DNA from 2 places in the Nonomuraea sp. NPDC049152 genome. Region 1 is predicted to be linked to the other one. Evidence: predicted binding sites of a transcription regulator. Region 1 holds the regulator's gene; the other holds the start of a gene.
The links. Region 1 encodes HrcA, which represses chaperone genes, less so after heat shock. Its sites were predicted from a motif close to TTGGCACTCTCNNNNNGAGAGTGCCAA; they were not measured.

Region 1 (12,933 bases):
ACTAAGACGATTCAGGGTCGGGCGAGACCACCTGGCGAGGACACGACTGGGTCATGCCCCCTAAGGAACCGCAGGAGCGTAAACCCTCCGGGAAGGCTGAGCGTCCCACTGATGTGACCACCGAAACCCTTCTGGCCGACAGGTCGTTAGGGGCGGTGCCGGTCGGGTGGGATGCCGACATGGCCGTGACTGCGCTCTACAGTGCACACTTTCGGTCATTGGTGCGTCTCGCTGTGTTGCTGGTACGCGACATAGCAACCGCGGAGGAAGTCGTGCAGGACGCGTTTGTCGCCATCCATGGCGCCTGGCGCAGGCTTCGCGACCCCGACAAAGCACTCGCCTACCTACGTCAGTCTGTCGTCAACCGGTCCCGTTCCGTGCTGCGTCACCGCGCGGTCGTCGAAAAGTATGCTCCCAAGGGTCTGCCCGACGCCCCGAGCGCCGAGAACGGCGCGATCGGCGAGCTTGAGCGCTCGGCGGTCATCGAGGCGCTGCGGGCCCTGCCTGCGCGACAGAGAGAGGCGCTCGTTCTTCGTTATTACGGTGACCTGTCCGAGGCCGAGATCGCCCATGCCATGGGCATCAGCAAGGGTGCCGTCAAGAGCCACACGGCTCGTGGCATGGCCGCCCTGCGTTCCGTTCTGGAGAAGATGTCATGACCCTGCCGCCCGACGAGCACGGCGAGATCCTGCGCCGGGTGCTGCGCGCGGAGGCGGACGCGGTCGTGCCGTCTCCCGAGGGTTTGGAGATCATCCGCGCCCGCATCGAAAGGCGCGGGCTACGGGGACTCTTCTGGTTGCGGGCGGGCGCCGCGGCGGCGGGCGCGGTCCTCGTGGCAGGGACGATCGTGATGGTCGTCCCCGACCTCCGCAACATGGTGATCGTCCCCGCGGTCCCCGTCGACAACATCACCGAACTGCCGCCTGACATCTCCTCGACCACCCGCCCGCCTTCCAAGCTGCCGCCGACGAAGCGGAGCCAGCCCGCCGTGCCGCCGCCTCCCGTGACCAGCGTGCCGCCCACCGAGACGTCGGAGACGCACGCGCCGAGCAAGAAGGCACCGACGCCGACGCCCACCCCGACCCCGTGCGCGAAGGGCAGCTCGCAGCCGCCGCAGGAGTGCGCCGACGGCACCCCGTCGCCCTCACCGTCGGCCACCCCGTCGGAGACGGTGGAGAACCCCGACAATCCCGACTGCGGCGTCGACCAGTGCCCGCCTGAGGACCCCGCGCCCACGCCGAGCGAGATCGCCAGTCCGCTGTCCAGCCCCTAGGGCTACCAGCGTCCCGTGCGCGCCTGCACGACCGCGGCCGCCGCGACCCCGGCCGTCGAGGTCCGCAGCACCGTCGGCCCCAGCAACGTGGGTACGGCCTTCGCCGCCGTGAACCTGTCGAGCTCGTCCCGCGCGATCCCGCCCTCGGGCCCCACCACGAGGACGATGTCGCCCGTCGCGGGCAGCTCGACCGTCGCCAGCCCCTCCTCGGCCTCCTCGTGCAGCACCAGCGCCAGCGCCGCGTCCGCGAGCAGCTCGGCCACCTGCGCCGTCGAGTGCTGGGGTGTGACCGTGGCGGCGTGGAACCTGCGGGCCTGCTTGCCCGCCTCCCTGGCCGTCGCCTGCCACTTCGCCAGGGACTTGGCCGCCCTGTCGCCCTTCCACTGCGTGACGCTGCGCGAGGCCGACCACGGGACGATCACGTCCACGCCCGCCTCGGTCATCATCTCGACGGCCAGCTCGCCCCTGTCGCCCTTGGGCAGCCCCTGCACCACGACGAGGCGCGGCGAGGGCGCGGGCACCTCGAAGCGGCGCAGCACCTGCACCCGCAACGAGTCCTTGAGCACCTCAACGGCCACACACTCGGCGACCGACCCGGCCCCGTCGGTCAGGTCGACCCGCTCTCCTTGACGGATGCGCCGCACGGCCGCGGCGTGTCGCCCCTCGGCGCCGCCGAGGACGAACTCCGCACGGCCGAAGTCCGAGGCGTCGGCGAGGAACACGGGCACGGTCACAGCAGCCTCCCCCTAGGCGGGCGACGTGACGGCGGCCGGCCGGAGTCCCGCTGGCGCAGCGTGATGGACGGGCCCCGGCCACGTGACCGCGGTGGGGCCGAGCCGGCCTGCCGTAGCAGAAGATGATCTAACGGCCGTTGAAGGCATCTCTCAGCCTGGAGAAGAACCCTTGCTGGCCGGGGGCGAACTTGCCCGGCGGGCGCTCCTCGCCGCGCAGCTTGGACAGCTCGCGCAGCAGGTCCTCCTGCGACTGGTCGAGGCGGGTGGGCGTCTCCACGTTGACGTGGATCAGCAGGTCGCCGCGGCCGGTCTCGTTGAGACGCTGGACGCCCCTGCCGTACATCGTGATGACCTGCCCGGACTGTGTGCCCGGCCGGACGTCGATCTCCTCCGCGCCGTCGAGCGTCTGGACGGTCAGCGACGTGCCGAGGGCCGCCGCGGTCATCGGGATCTGGACCGTGCAGTGGAGGTCGTCGCCGCGCCGCTCGAAGATCTCGTGCGGCTTCTCGACGATCTCCAGGAACAGGTCTCCAGGAGGGCCGCCGCCGGGGCCGACCTCGCCCTCGCCGGCGAGCTGGATGTGGGTGCCGTCCTCGACGCCCGCGGGGATGCGGACCTTGATCGTACGGCGGGTGCGGACCCTGCCGTCGCCCGAGCACTCCTGGCAGGGGTGCCTGATGATCGAGCCGAACCCGCCGCACTGCGGGCACGGCCTCGAGGTCATGACCTGGCCCAGGAAGGACCTGGTGACCTGGGAGATCTCACCGCGCCCCTGGCACATGTCACAGGTGTCGGGATGCGTGCCAGGAGCGGCGCCCGAACCCGAGCACACCTCGCACAGCACCGCGGTGTCGACGTTGAGCTCCCTGGTGGTGCCGAACGCCGACTCACGCAGGTCGAGCTCGACCCTGATCGTGGCGTTGCGCCCCCTCCTGGCGCGCGAGCGGGGGCCTCGAGCCCCGCCGGCCGAGCCGAAGAAGGCGTCCATGATGTCGCTGAAGGGGAAGCCCGCGCCGAATCCGCCGGCTCCGGCGCCCGCGCCCGCCCCCGCGAAGGGGTCGGCACCCAGGTCGTACATCTGCCGCTTGTTGGGATCGGACAGGACCTCGTAGGCCTGCGTGATCTCCTTGAAGCGCTCCTGCGTCGCAGGATCGGGGTTCACGTCGGGGTGCAGCTCGCGAGCCAGGCGACGATATGCCTTCTTGATCTCGTCCTGACTGGCGTCACGGCGGACCCCGAGGGTGCCGTAGTAGTCGTTTGCCACTTATCGACCTCTTATGAAGCAGCCAGGATCTGGCTGACGTAGCGTGCCACCGCGCGCACAGCGCCCATCGTCACGGGGTAGTCCATCCGGGTGGGACCGAGCACGCCGAGGCGGGCCCCCGAACCGTACCCTGTGGCGACGAGGGAGGTGCCACGCAGTCCTGTGTAGGGGTTTTCCGAGCCGATCCTGACGGTGAGCGTGGTCGGCATGTCGGAGGTCTCGCCGAGCAGGCGCATCAGCACGACCTGCTCCTCCAGCGCCTCGAGCACGTCGCGCAGGCCCGTGGTGAAGTCGGCGCCCGCCAGATTGGCCGCGCCGGCGAAGACGATCTTCTCGTCGTGCCGCTCGACGAGGGTCTCCAGCAGCACCGACAGGATCGTCGCCGCGGCCGGCCGGTCCTCGACGGGCAGCCGTTCAGGAAGGTCGGAGATCTGGTCGGGCACCTGGTTGAGCCCGCAGCCGTCGAGGCAGGCGTTGAGCACCGCGCGCAGATGCGCGATCCTCGACTCCTCGATCGTCTCCGGCAGCTCGATGACCCGCTGCTCGACCCTGCCGGTGTTCGTGATCAGCACGAACATCACCCGCCTGTCGGTCAGCGGCACCAGCTCCAGGTGACGGACCGTCGACTGCGAGAGCGCCGGGTACTGCACCACCGCGACCTGCCTGGTCAGCTGCGCCAGCAATCTGACCGTGCGGGTGACCACGTCGTCGAGGTCGACCGCACCGGCGAGGAACGTCTCGATCGCCCTGCGCTCAGCGCTCGACAGCGGTTTGATCTGCGAGAGCTTGTCGACGAAGAGCCGGTAGCCCTTGTCCGTCGGCACCCGTCCCGCGCTGGTGTGGGGCTGGGCGATGTAGCCCTGCTCCTCCAGCGCGGCCATGTCGTTCCTGACCGTGGCCGGAGAGACGTTGAGATTGTGGCGCTCGGCCAGCGCCTTGGAGCCCACCGGTTCGTTGGTGGACACGTAGTCCTCGACAATGGCGCGGAGCACCGCAAGCTTCCGATCATCGAGCACGTGCTCACCTCCCTGCCTGTGAAGGAAACGACAGGTCTAGCACTCTGTGTTCCCGAGTGCCAAGTGTACGGCTCTCACCCACAAGGTGCGATAACACACCGAGTCAAGCCGACTGCAAGCCGCAGGTCGACAATAGTGGGCATGACCGACGTTCGACCGCCGTACCGGCAGGACCCGAGGTACGGCGCCTACGCTCCACCTCCTGACCCGAGGCAGATCAGGCCGCGTGCCTGGTGGATCGCGGTGGTCTGGGTGCTGGCGTTACTGACGGCGGTCAGCGGTGTCGTCGGGTTCGCCTCGGGCATGCGTTCCACCCTGCAGGAGCTGGTTCCCGCCAGGCCCTTCGCCCCCGGCGAACCGGTCACGGTGCCGATCGACCCGGCCGACCAGCCGGGGCTCTTCCTGTCGAGCCGGCGGCCCGTCCACTACTCGTGCGAGATCCACGGCGGCGACCTGGCAGAGCCGAACGGCAGGCAGACCGTCAACGAGTGGAAGCTCATCCAGCTGATCGACGTGCCGGAGAAGGGCGAGTACGAGGTCTACTGCGACATCGAGGAGGACGCCCACGCGCTGTTCGGCGTCGGCCGCCAGGTCACCGCGGCGACAGCCGAGATCGCCGGCAGCGTCGTCGTGCTGCTGGCCGTGCCGGGCGCGGGCATCCTGTTCGCGATCATCATGACGATCGCGATCCTCGTGCGCAGGAGCAACGCGCGCAGGAACGGCGATTTGCTACGGTCCCCCCATGTACGAGCGTGACGTGCTTGCGGGAAACTGGCGGCGCCCGGGTAAGGGGAAGATCCCGACCGTGCCGGCCGAACGCGACCTGGTCGTCGAGGACGCCGACAGCGGGTTCTGCGGCGCGGTGGTGGCCTGCGACAAGGAGGCCGTCACGCTCGAGGACCGCTTCGGCAAGCGGCGCCTGTTCCCGCTGGCGCCCGCCGCCTTCCTGCTGGACGGCAGGCCCGTGACACTGGTACGGCCGGCCGCTCCCGCCGCCACGGGTCCGCGTCGCAGCGCCTCGGGTTCGGTCGCCGTCGAGGGCCTGCGCGCGCGGGTGGCCAGGGAGAGCCGCATCTACGTCGAGGGCGTGCACGACGCGGCGCTCGTGGAGAAGATCTGGGGCCACGACCTGCGCGTCGAGGGCGTAGTGGTGGAGTACCTGGAGGGCGTGGACGACCTGCCCTCGATCGTGTCCGAGTTCGGTCCAGGGCCTGAGCGCAAGCTCGGCGTGCTGGTCGACCATCTGGTTCCCGGCTCGAAGGAGAGCCGTATCGCCGCTCAGGTGACCTCGCCGCACGTGCTGGTCGTCGGGCACCCCTTCGTCGACATCTGGCAGGCGGTCAAGCCCTCCGTGCTGCGCATTCCCGCGTGGCCGCAGGTGCCGCGCGGGCTGCCGTGGAAGGAGGGCGTGATCGCCGCGCTGGGCTGGGGGCTCGAACCCGCCGACGCGTGGCGCAGGATCCTCGGTGCGGTGTCCACATATGCCGACCTCGAGCCTTCGCTGCTCGGCAGGGTCGAAGAGCTGATCGACTTCGTGACGGAGACAGGATGAGCGAGAACTTCCCGCAACCGCCCGATGGTGACGCCACCAGGCGCGTCGAGCGTTCCGACCTGCCGGGCTCGGGCCCGCAGCAACCACCGGGCTACGGCCCGCCGCCCGGGGGCCAGCCGCCCTCTGGGGGCCACAACCAGCCCTCAGGGGGTTACGGCCAGCCGTCCGGCGGTTATGGCCCACCCTCCTCAGGAGGTTACGGCCCTCCTCAGGGCTATGGACCTCCTCAGGGCTACCCGCCTCCGCAGGGCTACCCGCCCCCGCAGGGTTACGGTCCGCAGCCTGGCTACGGTCCTCCCGGCTACCAGCGCCCGCCGTACACGCCAGGCCAGTACGGCCCCAGGCCGGGCAGCGACGACACCAACATGGCGATGCTGGCCCACCTGCTCGGCATCCTCACCGGCTTCGTCGGCCCGCTGATCCTGTACTTGGTCAAGCGTGACGAGTCCCCCTACGTCCGCGACCAGTCCGCGCAGGCGCTCAACTTCCAGATCACGGTGTTCATCGGCTACATCGTCTGCACCGTGCTGGCGTTCGTGCTGATCGGCTTCGTGCTGATGTTCGTGCTGTGGATCGCGGCGCTCGCCTTCGAGATCATCGCGGCCATGGCGGCGAACAGGGGCGAGAACCACCGCTACCCCGTCAACATCAACTTCGTCAGCTGACGGCCCTGAACCCGCAGTTGCCGCTGGCGGAGCCGGGCGTGTTCGCCGAGCGCGCCGCCACGCGGTAACGGGACCCGGCTCTGATCACCTCGCGCTCGCCCTCGTCCGGGCCACGCGGGTCCCTTGCCGGCGGCGAACCAGCTCGCGCCCCACTCTCCACGTTCCGCGGCGACGGCGAGGCCGAACACCGCGGGGAGCGCGTCAAATGGTCAGGTCACGGATCAGAGCGTCGGCCAGCAACCGCCCGCGCAGGGTGAGGACCATGCGCCCCGCCTTGAACGGCTCGGTCTCCAGCAGCCCGTCACCCAGCGCCCTGGCCACGACGGTGCGCGCGTCGCCCGCCACGTCGGCCAGCGGATAGCCGGAGACCAGCCTCAGCTCCAGCATCAGCCGCTCCACCTCGCGGTCGTCGGCGGCGAGCACCTCGCGTGCGTGCGCGGGCGAGGCGCCCGCCGCCAGGCGCTGCGCGTAGGCGGCCGGATGCTTGACATTCCACCAGCGGGTGCCGCCGACGTGGCTGTGTGCCCCCGGCCCGACCGCCCACCAGTCGCCGCCGGTCCAGTAGAGCAGGTTGTGCCGGCACCTGCCCGCGTCGGAGGTGGCCCAGTTCGACACCTCGTACCACTCGAAGCCCGCCTGCGACAGCATCTCATCGGCGATGAGGTAGCGGTCGGCCGCCACGTCGTCGTCGGGCATCGGCAGCTCGCCGCGCCTGATCCTGGCCGCCAGCCTGGTGCCGTCCTCGACGATCAGCGAGTAGGCGGAGACGTGGTCGGGCTCGGCCTCGATCGCCGCCCGCAGCGACGCCCGCCAGTCGTCGTCGCTCTCTCCGGGGGTGCTGTAGATCAGGTCCAGGTTGACGTGGTCGAACCCGGCCTTCTTCGCTTCCTGTACGGCCTGCGCCGCCCTCCCGGGGGTGTGGTGCCTGTCGAGGACCTTCAGCACGTGTTCCCTGGCGCTCTGCATTCCGAAGCTGACGCGATTGAAGTCGCCCTCGCGCAGCTTCTCCAGGTAGGCGGGGTCGACCGACTCGGGGTTGGCCTCGGTCGTCACCTCGGCACCCTCGGCCAGGCCGAACTCCTCGTCGATCGCGCGCAGGATCCTGGCCAGGTCGGTCGCGGGGAGCAGCGTGGGCGTGCCCCCGCCGAAGAACACGGTCTCGACGGGCAGCCCTGCGTCGCCGAGGACGCGGCGGGCCAGCCGTACCTCCTCGATGGCGGTGTCGGCGTAGTCGCGGTGGGAGGCGCCAGGGCCCAGCTCGGCGGCGGTGTAGGTGTTGAAGTCGCAGTAGCCGCAGCGGGTCACGCAGAAGGGCACGTGAACGTAGAAGCCGAAGGGGCGCTCGCCCAGGCCGTTCAGCGCGCTCGCGGGCAGTTCGCCCGACGCGGGCGCGGGATCGCCGTCGGGAAGGGTGGATGGCACGCTTCCAGTCTGCCGTGCGTCGCGGACCACCTTGTCCCCCCCATTGACGAGCCGATCGGGCGGGCCTACGATCCGGGTCAACTTTAAGGAAAGTTTCCTATAAGTGCGCCACTGGAGACGCCCGTGAAGAGAGCCCTCATCGTCCTGTCCTGCTTAGTCCTGGGTCTGACGGCAGTGGCGCTGCCCGCCGAGGCCCACGGCGGGTTCAAGCGAGTCGCCTACTTCATCCAATGGGGCGTCTACGGCAGGAACTTCCACGTCAAGGACATGGACGCCAGCGGCGCGGCCGCCAAGCTGACCCACGTCAACTACGCCTTCGGCTTCGTGGGCGCCGACGGCACCTGCGTCTCCGCCGACCCGTGGGCCGACTGGCAGCGCCCCGTGCCCGCCGAGCAGAGCGTGGACGGCGTCGCCGACGCCCCAGGCCAGGCGCTCAACGGCAACCTCAACCAGCTGCGCAAGCTCAAGGCCAAGCACCCCGGGCTGCGTGTCCTGCTCTCCCTCGGCGGCTGGACGGGCTCCCGCTCCTTCTCCGACGCCGTCCTCACCCCCGAAGCGCGCGCCAAGCTCGCCACCTCCTGCGTCGACATGTGGCTCAAGGGCAACCTGCCTGGACTCGAGGCGGGCGCCGGCGCGGGCGTGTTCGACGGCCTCGACCTCGACTGGGAGTGGCCGGGCTCCGAGGGCTCGCCGGGCAACGTGATCAGGCCGGAGGACAAGCGGAACTTCACGCTCTTCCTGGCCGAGCTCAGGTCGCGGATGAACGCGCACTCCCGCTCCGCCGAGCTCACCGCCTTCCTCCCTGCCGCGGCGACGAAGATCGACGCCGGGTTCGAGGTGCGCAAGGTGTTCAAGCTGCTCGACTTCGCCACCGTCCAGGGGTACGACCTGCGCGGCTCATGGGAGGCGCAGACCGGGCACAACGGCAACCTCCTCACCGACCGCCGCGACCCGAACCCGGTGCGCTACAGCGTCGACCAGACCGTCCGCGACTACCTGTCGCGCGGCGCTCCCGCCAGGAAGATCGTGGTCGGCGTCCCCGCCTACGGCCAGGGCTGGACCGGGGTCACCGCCGGCGGCGACGGCCTGTACAAGCCCGCGACAGGGCCCGCGCCCGGCAAGTGGGCGGCCGGCACCGAGGACTACAAGGACCTGGTGGGCAAGCCTGGCAAGCGCTTCCGCGACCTGCGGACCGGCACGGTGTGGCTGTACGACGGGAACGAGTTCTGGTCGTACGACGATCCGGCGGTGCTGGCGCAGAAGGCGACCTACATCAGGCTGAAGGGGCTGGGCGGTTCGATGATGTGGTCCATCGACCAGGACGACGCCAGGGCCTCGCTCACCTCGGCTCTCTACCAGATCCTCCGCTGACCTTCCCCGCCTGCCGCGAGCATGCTGAGCGGCAGGCGGGGACCATGACTCGCGGGGACGGCGCAAGGGGTTCGCGCCGTCCCCGCGTCCTGGCGCCGGGCCTGCGTCCTCGTGCCGGGCCTGCCGTCACCTCCGCCGTCGACCTGGACCACCAACGACGGTGACCGCCGGCCGACGCGCACGGAGGCGCGCGTGCCTGTCTCCGCCGCCGAGATCATCGCGGGACATCGCCCGCAAACCCGCATAAAAGACTCACATCAACAACCTGTTCGCCAAGATCCAGGTCACCACCCGCGCGCAAGCCGTCGCCCACGCCTTCCGGCACGGACTGGTCCCCTGACCGAGCGTCAGCAGGCTGGCCGGTTCAGCAGCGACTCCTCGTCGAACTCGGCCAGTTGTAACAAGCTGTCAAGCGCGGCCCGCCGCATCTCCTCGACCGAGGCCCCTTTCTCCCCGAAACACTCCGCCGCCACATCGAGCACCGCCTCCACCACCGCCGAGTCGGGGTAAGGCACCTCCACGTGCACCCTCCCGTCGGTGCCCACCTCGCTCGGCGTGAAGTGCAGCCGCAGCAGCCGCCGGGTCTCCTCGGCCACCGCCACGCCCAGCATGGCGGCCTTGACGAACCGCTCGGACTCGGCGTTGTCGCCGTCCATGCCACCTCCATTGTCGGACACGTGTTCGATCAGTGGAGAAGCTACGGCACCGCACCGACAAATTCAGAAGGCCACCATGACGTCCAGACCGCCGTCTGGAAAGGGCCGGGCGTCGAGCACCGGGCCTTTCGCTTGTGGCTACTTCTTGGCCTTGTCCACGCTGGACTCGGTGGACAGCGCGGCGACGAAGGCCTCCTGGGGCACCTCGACCCTGCCCACCATCTTCATGCGCTTCTTGCCTTCCTTCTGCTTCTCCAGCAGCTTGCGCTTACGCGAGATGTCGCCGCCGTAGCACTTGGCGAGGACGTCCTTCCTGATCGCCCTGATGTTCTCTCGGGCGATGACGCGCGCGCCGATGGCCGCCTGGATCGGCACCTCGAACTGCTGCCTGGGGATCAGCTCGCGCAGCTTCTTGGCCATGTCGACGCCGTAGCCGTACGCCTTGTCCTTGTGCACGATCGCACTGAAGGCGTCGACGGGCTCACCCTGCAGCAGGATGTCGACCTTGACCAGGTCGGCCTCCTGCTCGCCCGCGGGCTCGTAGTCGAGCGAGGCGTAGCCGCGGGTGCGCGACTTGAGCTGGTCGAAGAAGTCGAAGATGATCTCGCCCATCGGCAGTGTGTAGCGGATCTCGACGCGGTCCTCCGACAGGTAGTCCATGCCGAGCAACTGGCCGCGCCGCCCCTGGCAGATCTCCATGATCGCGCCGATGAACTCGGACGGGGCCAGGATCGTCGACTTGGTGACCGGCTCGAAGACCTGCGCGATCTTGCCGCCGGTCGGGAACTCCGACGGGTTGGTGACCGTGAGCTCCTTGCCGTCCTCCATGACGACGCGGTAGACCACGTTCGGCGCGGTGGAGATCAGCGACAGGCCGAACTCGCGCTCCAGACGCTCGCGGACGATCTCCATGTGGAGCAGGCCGAGGAAGCCGACGCGGAACCCGAAGCCCAGCGCGGCGGAGGTCTCCGGCTCGTAGACCAGCGCGGCGTCGTTGAGCTGCAGCTTGTCGAGAGCCTCGCGGAGCTCGGGGTACTCGTCTCCGTCGATCGGGTAGAGCCCGGAGAAGACCATCGGCTTGGGGTGGTCGTAGCCGGCCAGCATCTCACCGGCGGGCTTGACCGCGGAGGTGATGGTGTCACCGACCCGCGACTGGCGCACGTCCTTCACGCCGGTGATCAGGTAGCCCACCTCGCCCACGCCGAGGCCCTTGTCGGCGATGGTCGGCTCGGGTGAGATGACGCCGATCTCCAGCGTCTCGTGGTGGGCGCTGGTCGACATCATGAGGATGCGCTCGCGCTTGCCGAGGTGGCCGTCGACGACCCTGACGTAGGTGACGACGCCGCGGTACGTGTCGTACACGGAGTCGAAGATCAGCGCCCGCGCCGGCGCCTCGGCCCGGCCCACGGGCGCGGGCACGGTCGCCACCACATGGTCGAGCAGCTCGGCCACGCCCACGCCGGTCTTGCCGGACACCCTGAGCACGTCGGAGGGGTCGCACCCGATGAGCCCCGCCAGCTCCTCGGCGAACTTCTCCGGCTGCGCGGCGGGCAGGTCGATCTTGTTGAGCACCGGGATGATGTGCAGGTCGTTGTTCATGGCCAGGTAGAGGTTGGCCAGCGTCTGCGCCTCGATGCCCTGCGCGGCGTCGACCAGGAGGATCGCGCCCTCACACGCCTGCAGCGACCGCGAGACCTCGTAGGTGAAGTCGACGTGGCCCGGCGTGTCGATCATGTTGAGGACGTGGCCGTTCCACGGCAGTCGCACGGCCTGCGACTTGATCGTGATGCCGCGTTCGCGCTCGATGTCCATCCTGTCGAGGTACTGCGCGCGCATGGAGCGCTCGTCGACCACGCCGGTGATCTGCAGCATCCGGTCGGCAAGCGTCGACTTGCCGTGGTCGATGTGCGCGATGATGCAGAAGTTGCGGATCAACGCGGGGTCGGTCTGGCCAGGCTGATTGCGCACCGAAGTCCGTTTCGACAAGGGTTGAGGTCAAGCGTCTTTCATGGTGACATGCCCGGGTGATTGCCCGAACCGTCATCCGCCGCGGTCTGCGCGTCCTGGCGCTGGCCTTGGCCGTCCTGGTCGCGCTCACCGCCTTCGTGGCAGTGGCGCTCCGCCTTCAGTTTACCGGGGCGCCAGAGGCCTGGGCGAAGAGCACGGGTAACGATGCGCTGTGGCTCGGGCACGCGTGGGTCGACGGCCGCCGCACCGAGCGCGATGTGGAGGCCCTTGCGGTACGGCTGCGCACCACCGGCATCAGGGACGTCTTCGTCCATTCCGGCCCCTTCGAATGGGACGGCACCCTCGACCCCGCCAAGCATCCCAACGCCGGAAATTTCCTGAAATGGTGGCGGCAACATCTGCCTGACGTGCGGGTCTCGGCCTGGCTCGGACAGTCCGTCAAGAACGGCCTCGACCTCGACGACCCCGCCGCCCGCGCCCGGGTGCTCGCCGGGGCGAAGCACATCATGGACCTCGGGTTCGACGGCATCCACTACAACTTCGAGCCGATCGGCGACGGGGACACCGACTTTCTCGACCTGCTCGACCGCACCCGGCCGCTGACCAAGCTCCTCTCGGTGTCGACGCCGCAGCTCGAGCCGTACCCCCTCATGCGCCTGGCCGCCCGCGCGACACTCGGGCACGACAAGTACTGGTCGCACGGCTTCTACCAGGAGGTCGCCCGCCGCACCGACCAGGTCGCGATCATGACCTACGACTCGTTCATGCCCGCGCAGTCCCTGTACGGCGGGTATGTCGTCCGGCAGGCGGAGCTCGCGCTCGACCTCACCCCCGCCACGACGTCGATCCTCATCGGGGCGCCCGCCTACCACGACCACGGCGTGCCGTTCCTCGACGGGTCGGAGAGCGTCGCGGGGGCGGGCGAGGGGGCTCGGCTCGCCCTTTCGTCGTACGGCAGGCGGGAGGGGTTCGGGCTGGCGCTGTACGTGGACTTCGCGGCGACGGAGGAGGA
Region 2 (9,613 bases), on a different contig from region 1:
CCCCTAGCGTGTCCCCGACGCGCACCCCGACCGAGGCCAGGTCGCCCGCCGCGATCGACAGCTGGGTGTTGCCGAACCTGTCCACAGAGACCACCTCGCCCTCCACCGCCCCCTCCCGGACGTGCGAGATGGGCGAAGGTAGCGAGACGAGCCTGTCCAGCGGGATCTCGGACCCGACGTCCGACAGCTTGTTCCCCGTGCACAGGTGCGCCGCCACGGGCGAATAGACGTCCCGGCCGTGGAAGGTGGGCGAGACGGGGCTGAGGAGCAGGTCCGTGTTGGTGATCTCGTGGGCGGCCGTGGCGCCCCCGCTGGTGGCGATCGCCCAGGACAGCAGGCCGTTGTCGGGGCCGATGAAGATCCGCTCGCCCGCCTCGACGGCGACCGCGCGGCGCGCGCCGCCGGCGCACGGATCGACGATCCCGATGTGGATGCCCGCGGGGAGGTAGGGGATGGTCTGGGCGAGGATCGCCGCACCCCTGCGGACGTCACCCGAAGGCACGAGGTGGCACACGTCGATCACGCGGACCTGCGGAGCGATCCCCGCGATCACTCCGTGACAGGCGGCCACATACCCGTCTTCGAGTCCGTAGTCGGTGAGAAGCGTGATGACTGGGCTCACACTTCGTGACTGTACGTCTCCGCAACCGCCGTGAACAGCCGCACTCCGCACATTACGATGGGCCACGGGCCGCGCCGACCAAGGAGGAGAGACCATGGACACTGCACCGGTCAGCGGTGACAGTGCTGCCCAGGAACCACCACGACCCCTGTCCGAGCGCGACCTGAAGATCCTCGCCTTCGAGCGCCAATGGTGGCGTCACGCGGGCGCCAAGGAGCACGCGATCCGCGACGCCTTCGGGTTCTCCGCCACCCGCTACTACCAATTGCTGGGCGATCTCATCGACAGGCCGGAGGCGATGGAGCACGACCCGATGCTGGTCAAGCGCTTGCGAAGGCTGAGGGCGGCCCGCCAGAGGGAGCGCGCGGCCCGCAGGCTGGGAATGCGCCCCTGACTGCCTGGGTACGGCCAGCCGCGTGATGAGCATTCCAGGAATCCAAGCCATTGTGCGCGATCCGGGCGGCGCGGTGATCGGGCTCGACTTCGACGGCACGCTCGCGCCGATCGTGCCCGACCCCCATGACGCCAGGATCCATCCCGCCGCCTCTGCCGTCCTGGCCGAACTGGGCAGCAGGGTCAAGGCGGTGGTCATCGTGACGGGCAGGCCTGCCGCCACCGCCATCGAGTACGGCCAAGGGCTGGAGAAGGTCCCTGGATTGGTCGTGCTCGGTCACTACGGGTTCGAGCGCTGGGAGGGCGGCAGGGTGAGCGCCCCGCCGCCGCCTCCCGGCGTCATGCGGGCGAAGGCCGAACTGCCCAGGCTCGTCGAGGGCATCGAGGGCGTGACGATCGAGGACAAGCAACGGGCGGTGGCCGTCCACACCAGGCGCGCCCCCGACCCGGCGAAGGCACTGGAGCTGCTGCGCGATCCGCTCGAGAAGCTGGCGGCGGCGCACTCCCTCGTCGTCGAGCCTGGCCGGATGGTGCTGGAGTTGCGACCTCCCGGCATGGACAAGGGGCACGCGCTCGACCTGTTCCTGGCCGAGCGGGCGGCGCGTTCGGTGCTGTTCGCGGGCGACGACCTGGGAGATCTGGCCGCCTTCGACGCGGTGCGGGCCTCGGGCCTGCCTGGGGTGACCGTGTGCAGCGGCTCGGCCGAGGTCACCGAGCTCGCCGAGCGCGCCGACCTGGTCGTCGACGGGCCCGAGGGCATCATCGCGCTGCTCGCCGATCTGGCGGCAGCCATCCGCGATTCATCTGCAACCGGGGCAGACTAGCTTCGCGCTCATGTTGATGACATTGGCCGTGACGGCCTCGCTCGTCCTGACCGGAGCCCACGCCGACACGCAGGCGCTGTCCTTCAGAGGAACAACGATCAAGGTGCCCGCCGCGTGGAAGGTCAAGAAGTCCGAGTTCGGCGCCGTCCACGTGATCACCGGACCGTGCGGCAAGCGGGCCACCGAGTGCCAGGGGTTCTGGCTGCTGGGCCCGCAGAGCATCAGGTACGCCTCGGAGGGCAACCCGTTCAGGGTCGACCAGCCCTACCACCCGAGCAGCGGCGTGATGGAGTGCGTCCACGACAAGCGCTACTACTCCTCGCCGCTGCCGGAGAAGCCGAGCGTCTCGGGACTCAGGCCGGTCGGCAGCGGGCACAAGGCGTACCACAGGGAGTGGAAGATCACCTGCCACACCCAAGGCTTCAAGCCGACCAAGGTGACCTACCCGCAGCGGATCTGGTACCTGCCGACGTCGAAGATCCTCATCGTGGACCAGTGGTCGACGCCGGGACTCGGGGCCGCGCTCAAGCGGGCTGTCTGGCGCTGAGCACACCGCCCGCGGCCAGGCCCGCCAGCACGGGCACCATGAGGAACGCGGTGTGCGTGCCGTAGCCGTCGGCGAGGGCGCCGAGGGCGAACGGGCCCACGCCCATGGCGAGCCCGGCCCAGACCGGGGAGGCGGCCGAGGCCAGGTCGGGGCGGTCGCCTGAGGCGGCGATCACCCCGGCCATTGCCAGCGGGAAGTGCATGGAGGCGCCGAGGCCGCTGATCACCAGACCCGTGTAGGCCACGAGCGGCTCGGTGCCGAGCCAGAACAGCAGCCAGCCGGCCCCTGTCACCGCCAGTGCGCTCACCAGAAGCGCCGCGGGCGGCAGCAGCAGCGCCAGCCGGGCGCCGACGAACCTGCCGACGGCGAGGCCGCCGATGAAGGCCGTCAGCCCCGTGGCCGCGGTCGCCGTGCTCAGTCCTGTACGGCCTGCCAGCAGCTCCGCGCCGAACAGGTTGAAGCTGAACTCGATCGCCACGCAGCAGAACAGCACCGCGCAGGCGGCGTGGAAGCGCCAGCCGGGCCGCCCCGTGACCCTGGCGGAGCGCTCCTGCGCCCCTGCGAGCCTGATTCCGCCCATGGTGAGCGCCAGCAGCGCGGACAGCACAGGGGTGAGGAGCAGCGCGGCCCGCCAGCCGAACGCCGACTGGGCGGCCAGGCTGACCAGGAAGGTGGCAGCCATGCCCACGACGACGGCGATCGCGTTCGCCTCGCTGATGGCGGCCGGGCCGGCGGATCCGTGGTGGTCGCTCAGCGCGGCCATCGCGGTGTAGAGCATGACCGAGCCGAAGCCGCCCGCGATCGCGAAACCGGTGAGGGTGGCGGGTAGGACGGGGAGCAGCATGACGATGACGATGCCGACGTTGATGCCCGCCAGGCCGATCCAGACGGCGGCGCGCCTGCCGTACCTGCGGGTGAGGAACGGGATCGCGAGGCCCGCCGCGATGGTGGCTGCGGCCATGGCGGTTCCGTGCAGGGCGCCGACCGCGGCCGAGACGCCGAGGTCTGCGCGGAGCAGGGGGAGCGCGGCGCTGAGGCCGTAGATGAAGGTCGCGAAGACAGCGAGTTGGAGGTAGACGAGCCAGGTGATTCTGTCTCTGGTCAGCCGGTCAGAGGCTGGCAAGTTGCTCGCCGAGCCATCGTCGCGGAGGCAGGGCGGTGGCGGCGGCCTTGAGCCTCGCGCATCGCCGTACCCGCTCCTCCTCCGCCATCTCCAGCCCCGCGCGCAGGGCCTCGGCCGTCTCGCCGACGTCGAAGGGGTTGATCACGAGAGCGTCGGCGCCCAGCTCGGCCGCCGCGCCCGCCTCGCGCGAGAGCACGAGTGCGCAGCGCGGGGACAGGATCGGGCCCTCCTTGGCGACCAGGTTCATGCCGTCGCGGATGGGGTTGACCAGCAGCACGTCGGCCAGGCGGTAGGCGGCGAGAGAGCGCGGGTAGTCGTCGTTGACGTTGAGGATCAGCGGATCCCAGTCCTCGGTGGCGTACTCGTCTTCGATCTCTTTGGCACAGCGTTGCACGGCGGCAGTGTATTCGCGGTATTCGGGCAGGTCGTGGCGGGATGGGTAGGCGAAGGCGAGATGCACCACCCGGCCGTGCCACTCGGGATGGGCGGCGAGGAACTCCCTGTAGGCCAGCAGGCCGCGGACGATGTTCTTCGACAGCTCGGTGCGGTCGATGCGCACGATCAGCCTGCGGTCGCCGACCTGCTCGCGCAGCGCGGCCATGTTCGACTCGACGTCGGGCTCGCAGGCGCGCTTCCACAGCGAATCGCCGTCGACGCCGAGGCCGTGCACGCCGATGCGGGTGGTGCGGCCCTCGTGGCTGACCGACCTGTCGACGACCTTGGCGCCCAGCAGGCTCTGGCAGCAGTCCATGAACGCGTTGGCCCACCGCTCGGTCAGGAACCCCGCGTGGTCGGCGCCCAGGATGCCTTCGAGCACCTCGCGCGCGACCTCGTCGGGCAGCAGCGAGAAGTACTCGGGCGGTGCCCAGGGCGTGTGGCTGAAGTGGCTGATCCGCAGGTCGGGGCGCTCGGCCCGGAGCATCGCAGGGGTGAGCGTCAGGTGGTAGTCCTGCACCATCACCTTGGCGCCGTGGCTGGCCTCCTCGGCCAGCGCCAGCGCGAAGGCGCCGTTGTAGTCGCGGTAGGACTCCCACTCCTTGGTGAACCTTGTGCCGAAATAGGGGGCGTTAGGCGTGTCGTACAGCAGGTGGTTGACGAACCAGAGGGTCGAGTTGGCCACCGCGTTGTACGCGCGGTGGAAGGTCGCAGGCGGGATGTCCAGCATGCGCAACTTGCCGGTGTCATAGCCCGCCTGGTCGAGCCGACCACCGGGGGCCAGCCGTACGGCGCTGCGGTCGCCGTCGGACAGCGCGGCGCACACCCAGAGCACGCCCTCGTCCCTGACCACTCCCGAGAGCCCGGAAACCAGGCCCCCGCCGCCGCGTTTCATGGTCAGGTCGCCGTCGTCGGACACGGTGAAGGAGACAGGGCCACGGTTCGAAGCCACAAGAACGCTGTTCACAACATCCACCATGACCCCGAACATAGGATCTCGCTATGGCCCTAGATGAGCTAACCGAGGAACTGGCCCGCTCCGCCGCGGGCGGCGATCACCGCGCGCTTGGCGAGCTCCTGAAGCGGATCGAGCCCGACGTACTGCGCCACTGCGCCCGTATCCTGCCATATCACCAGGACGCCGAGGAGGCGTGCCAGGACACTTTGCTCGCGGTCGCCCGCAACATCGCCCGTTTCGAGGGCAGGGCGAGGTTCAGCACGTGGCTGCACATCGTGACGGCCAACTGCGCGCGCACCACCTACAGGTCGTTGAAGCGCAGGGCCGCCGAGCAGACCTCGGAGGAGTTGCCCGTGCAGAAGCCCGACGTGCGCAGGGTGAGCGTCATCGCGGGGTCACGGCTCGACCTGCTCGAGGCCATGGAGGCGCTGGAGGCCGACAAGCCCGACCTGGCCCAGGCGCTGGTGCTGCGCGACATCGTCCAGCTCGACTACAACGAGGTGGCCGAGCAACTGGGCATCCCGCTCGGCACCGCCAAGTCGCGGATCCACCAGGCGCGCAAGTACGTTCAGGCCGCGCTCGGTGATACTTATCGTCTCAGCTAGTGAGACGACAGGTCGTGTCACGAGCACGGCCGGGTATGGTGATGCCCATAACTTCATATTGCTCATCCAGAGGGGTGGAGGGACCGGCCCTGCGAAGCCCCGGCAACCCTCCCGGACTGAACTCGTGAAGTGACGAGGCCGGCCGGGACAGGTGCCAATTCCGGTCTGTGGCCAGGGTGGTCGCAGACGAAGATGAGGGAAGGCCTCGCTTCATGTCGCTTGACTTCGGTCCTGCTGTCGCTCTGTCCTGCCGCGAGTGCGGCGCGCGCTACGACCTCGGCCCCAGCTTCGCGTGTCTGGAGTGTTTCGGGCCGCTCGAGGTGGCCTACTCCTTCGGGTCCGTGTCCCGCGCCGACATCGAGGCAGGACCCGCCAACATCTGGCGTTACCGCTCGCTGCTGCCGGTGCCCGTCGACGTGGCGAGCAAGCAGAACATGAACCCTGGCTGGACGAAGCTCGTCAAGGCCGACAATCTGGGCAAGGCGCTCGGCATTCGCGACCTCCACGTGAAGGACGACTCGGGCAACCCCACCCACTCCTTCAAGGACCGCGTGGTCGCCATCGCCGTCGAGGCGGCGCGCAACTTCGGCTTCCACACGCTGTCGTGCTCGTCCACCGGCAACCTGGCCGGCGCGGTGACCGCGGCCGCGGCCCGCGCGGGACTCGACGCCTGCGTGTTCATCCCGGCCGACCTGGAGCAGGCCAAGATCGCCATGGCGCGGGTCTTCGGCGGCAAGCTGGTCGGCATCCAGGGCACCTACGACGAGGTCAACCGCTTCTGCTCCGAGCTCATCGGCGACCCGCTGGGCGACAAGTGGGGCTTCGTCAACGTCAACCTGCGGCCCTACTACGCCGAGGGCTCCAAGACGCTGGCCTACGAGATCGCCGAGCAGCTCGGCTGGAAGCTGCCGGACCAGATCGTCATTCCGGTGGCCTCGGGGTCACAGCTCACGAAGATCGACAAGGGCTTCAAGGAGCTGATCGCGCTCGGGCTGGTCGAGGACGCCCCCTACAAGATCTTCGGCGCGCAGGCGCTCGGCTGCTCGCCGGTCTCCACGGCCTTCAAGGCAGGGCACGACGTGGTGCAGCCGGTCAAGCCCGACACCATCGCCAAGTCGCTGGCCATCGGCAACCCCGCCGACGGGCCCTACGTGCTCGACATCGCCCGCCGTACGGGTGGGGCGGTCGAGGACGTGACGGACGCCGAGGTGGTGTCCGCGATCAAGCTGCTGGCGTCCACGGAGGGCGTCTTCGCCGAGACCGCGGGCGGGGTGACCGTCGGCGTGCTGAAGAAGCTCGTCGACACGGGTCAGCTCGACCCCTCGCTGACCACCGTGGTGCTCAACACCGGTGACGGGCTCAAGACGCTCGACGCGATCGCGGACGACGCCACACCCACGGCCGTGATCAGGCCGTCCCTTGACGCGTTCCGCGCGGCTGTCTGAAAGGAAAGGTAGAAGTCATGAGCGTTTCGGTGCGGATTCCCACCATCCTGCGCACGTACACGGGCGGCAGCGCGGAGGTGAGTGGCGAGGGTGCCACGCTTCGCGAGGTGCTGCAGAAGCTCGACGCCGACTACCCGGGTATCGGCGCGCGAATTTTGGATGAATCGGGCAAGCTTCGCCGTTTTGTCAACGTTTATGTCGGGGAAGAGGACGTCCGTTTCGTGGGCGGACTCGACAGCGCCACTCCTGAGGGCGCGCAGATCTCCATCATCCCCGCCGTGGCCGGCGGCTGACCCTTTTCGGTCTTCACGGACGCCCGCGAGGTTTTCTCGCGGGCGTTTTTGTATCTTATGCCCGTTTTTAACGGCGCACCTTCCTGGTCCTGCCTGGCTGGGCGGCATGGGCGTGTGGGCAGGGACTCCTGGGGCGTCCGCGGCTAAAGGCCGCAGCTCGCGTACGGCCGGCCTTTTCGCAAGAAAGTGGAATATTTAACTAACCTTTCCGCGACTACAAGAATGCCTCCGCGAACGCCAAGAAGTAGTTTGGCGATTGACTCTGTTGTTCTACGGCATGCCACAGGTATGGTCGAGGGCGATCGTGCGGCTGATTTCCCCATAAGTCGCGCCGATCGCGGATCTCGCGAGTGAATGGGCGGGGTCCAGAGCCAAGTAAGAGGAGTCGGAAGTGGCGCAGGGCACCGTCAAGTGGTTCAACGCGGACAAGGGCTACGGCTTCATCGCGGTAGACGGTGGTAAGGATGTTTTTGTCCATTACTCAGCGATCATGATGGATGGCTATCGGTCACTCGAACAGGGCCAGCGGGTCGAGTTCGAGATCACCCAGGGCCAGAAGGGTCCCCAGGCGGAATCCGTCAGGACGGTCTGAACCATCAAGAACCGGCAGCTCACACGGAGCGCAGTCCGTGAGGATCTGTCATGTCCTTTTTCGTCGACTCGGCAGGCCTGATCCGCGTGAGCCGATCGGGCCTGCCCGCCGTACTCTGGGGCCGTGGGACGTCGGTCGGACCCGCCCGCGCGGGTGCTGCCTGAGGGCGAGACCGAATCTCCGCGTGATGACGTGGTAGGCGCGGGGCCAACCAGGGAACAGGTCTTGATGATGACCAACATGCTGGGCTGACCTGCGCGGAAAGCCGTCTGGCTTGCACTCGGCAGGGTAGAGTGCTAAACAGTTCGTTGGCACTCTCGTTATGAGAGTGCCAGACACTGGGATCGAGACGATGGGGTCCGCCGAATGGAGTCGGGCCCATGCCGTCGCGGGCGTCGGCTCGGTCCGCTGAAAGCCACCCTGCATCTGGGAGGTCTAGCCTTATGGCAGCCAAGATGATCGCGTTTGACGAGGACGCCCGGCGCGGTCTCGAGCGCGGTATGAACCAGCTCGCCGACGCCGTCAAGGTGACCCTCGGCCCCAAGGGCCGAAACGTCGTGCTGGAGAAGAAGTGGGGCGCTCCCACGATCACCAACGATGGTGTATCCATCGCCAAGGAGATCGAGCTCGAGGACCCGTGGGAGAAGATCGGCGCTGAGCTGGTCAAGGAAGTCGCCAAGAAGACGGACGACGTCGCGGGTGACGGCACCACCACCGCCACCGTGCTCGCCCAGGCGCTGGTTCGTGAGGGCCTTCGCAACGTCGCCGCCGGCGCCAACCCGATGTCCCTGAAGAAGGGCATCGAGGCCGCCGTCGAGCGCGTCAGCGAGGAGCTCTCCAAGCTCGCCAAGGACGTGGAGACCAAGGAGCAGATCGCTTCGACCGCCTCCATCTCCGCCGGTGACGTCGAGATCGGCAACCTCATCGCCGAGGCGATGGACAAGGTTGGCAAGGAAGGCGTCATCACCGTCGAGGAGAGCAACACCTTCGGCCTCGAGCTCGAGCTCACCGAGGGCATGCGCTTCGACAAGGGCTACGTCTCCGGTTACTTCGTGACCGACCCCGAGCGCATGGAGGCGGTCCTCGAGGACCCCTACATCCTCATCGTCAACTCGAAGGTCTCGGCGAACAAGGACCTGCTGCCCCTGCTCGACAAGGTCGTGCAGTCCGGCAAGCCGCTGCTGATCATCGCCGAGGACATCGAGGGCGAGGCCCTGGCCACCCTGGTCGTCAACAAGATCCGCGGCCTGTTCCGCTCCGTGGCCGTCAAGGCCCCGGGCTTCGGTGACCGTCGCAAGGCCATGCTGGGCGACATCGCGACCCTGACCGGCGGTCAGGTCGTCTCCGAGGAGGTCGGCCTCAAGCTCGAGTCCGCCACCCTCGACCTGCTGGGCCGCGCCCGCAAGATCGTCGTCACCAAGGACGAGACCACCATCGTCGACGGTGCCGGTGACGCCGAGCAGATCGCCGGCCGGGTCAACGAGATCCGCGCCGAGATCGAGCGCACCGACTCCGACTACGACCGCGAGAAGCTCCAGGAGCGCCTGGCCAAGCTCGCCGGTGGCGTCGCCGTCATCAAGGCGGGTGCCGCGACCGAGGTCGAGCTCAAGGAGCGCAAGCACCGCATCGAGGACGCCGTTCGCAACGCGAAGGCGGCCGTCGAGGAGGGCATCGTCCCCGGCGGTGGCGTGGCGCTGCTGCAGGCCGGCACCAAGGCGTTCGACAAGCTCGAGCTGTCGGGCGACGAGGCCACCGGTGCGGCGATCGTGCGCAAGG

Region 2: a site for HrcA is predicted at 8,146-8,172, ahead of groL (chaperonin GroEL). Genes of this name have one in related genera too.

The regions. Positions count from the first base shown of each region.
Region 1 covers NZ_JBEZDO010000021.1:33,430-46,362, reverse strand. Annotated here, with positions in the region: gene AB0B45_RS32440 (SigE family RNA polymerase sigma factor) at 180-659, shown strand; gene AB0B45_RS32435 (hypothetical protein) at 656-1,273, shown strand; gene AB0B45_RS32430 (16S rRNA (uracil(1498)-N(3))-methyltransferase) at 1,276-2,007, opposite strand; gene dnaJ (molecular chaperone DnaJ) at 2,135-3,271, opposite strand; gene hrcA (heat-inducible transcriptional repressor HrcA) at 3,283-4,287, opposite strand; gene AB0B45_RS32415 (hypothetical protein) at 4,429-5,043, shown strand; gene AB0B45_RS32410 (DUF3097 domain-containing protein) at 5,030-5,839, shown strand; gene AB0B45_RS32405 (DUF4870 domain-containing protein) at 5,836-6,504, shown strand; gene hemW (radical SAM family heme chaperone HemW) at 6,706-7,926, opposite strand; gene AB0B45_RS32395 (glycoside hydrolase family 18 protein) at 8,050-9,297, shown strand; gene AB0B45_RS32390 (hypothetical protein) at 9,645-9,953, opposite strand; gene lepA (translation elongation factor 4) at 10,092-11,921, opposite strand; gene AB0B45_RS32380 (hypothetical protein) at 11,978-12,933, shown strand, end outside.
Region 2 covers NZ_JBEZDO010000007.1:294,748-304,360, reverse strand. Annotated here, with positions in the region: gene AB0B45_RS16370 (SAM-dependent chlorinase/fluorinase) at 1-622, opposite strand, end outside; gene AB0B45_RS16365 (DUF3263 domain-containing protein) at 717-1,016, shown strand; gene otsB (trehalose-phosphatase) at 1,042-1,839, shown strand; gene AB0B45_RS16355 (hypothetical protein) at 1,850-2,386, shown strand; gene AB0B45_RS16350 (hypothetical protein) at 2,364-3,509, opposite strand; gene AB0B45_RS16345 (trehalose-6-phosphate synthase) at 3,496-4,923, opposite strand; gene AB0B45_RS16340 (RNA polymerase sigma factor) at 4,947-5,507, shown strand; SAM riboswitch class I at 5,567-5,706, shown strand; gene thrC (threonine synthase) at 5,720-6,952, shown strand; gene AB0B45_RS16330 (MoaD/ThiS family protein) at 6,970-7,245, shown strand; gene AB0B45_RS16325 (cold-shock protein) at 7,637-7,837, shown strand; gene groL (chaperonin GroEL) at 8,281-9,613, shown strand, end outside.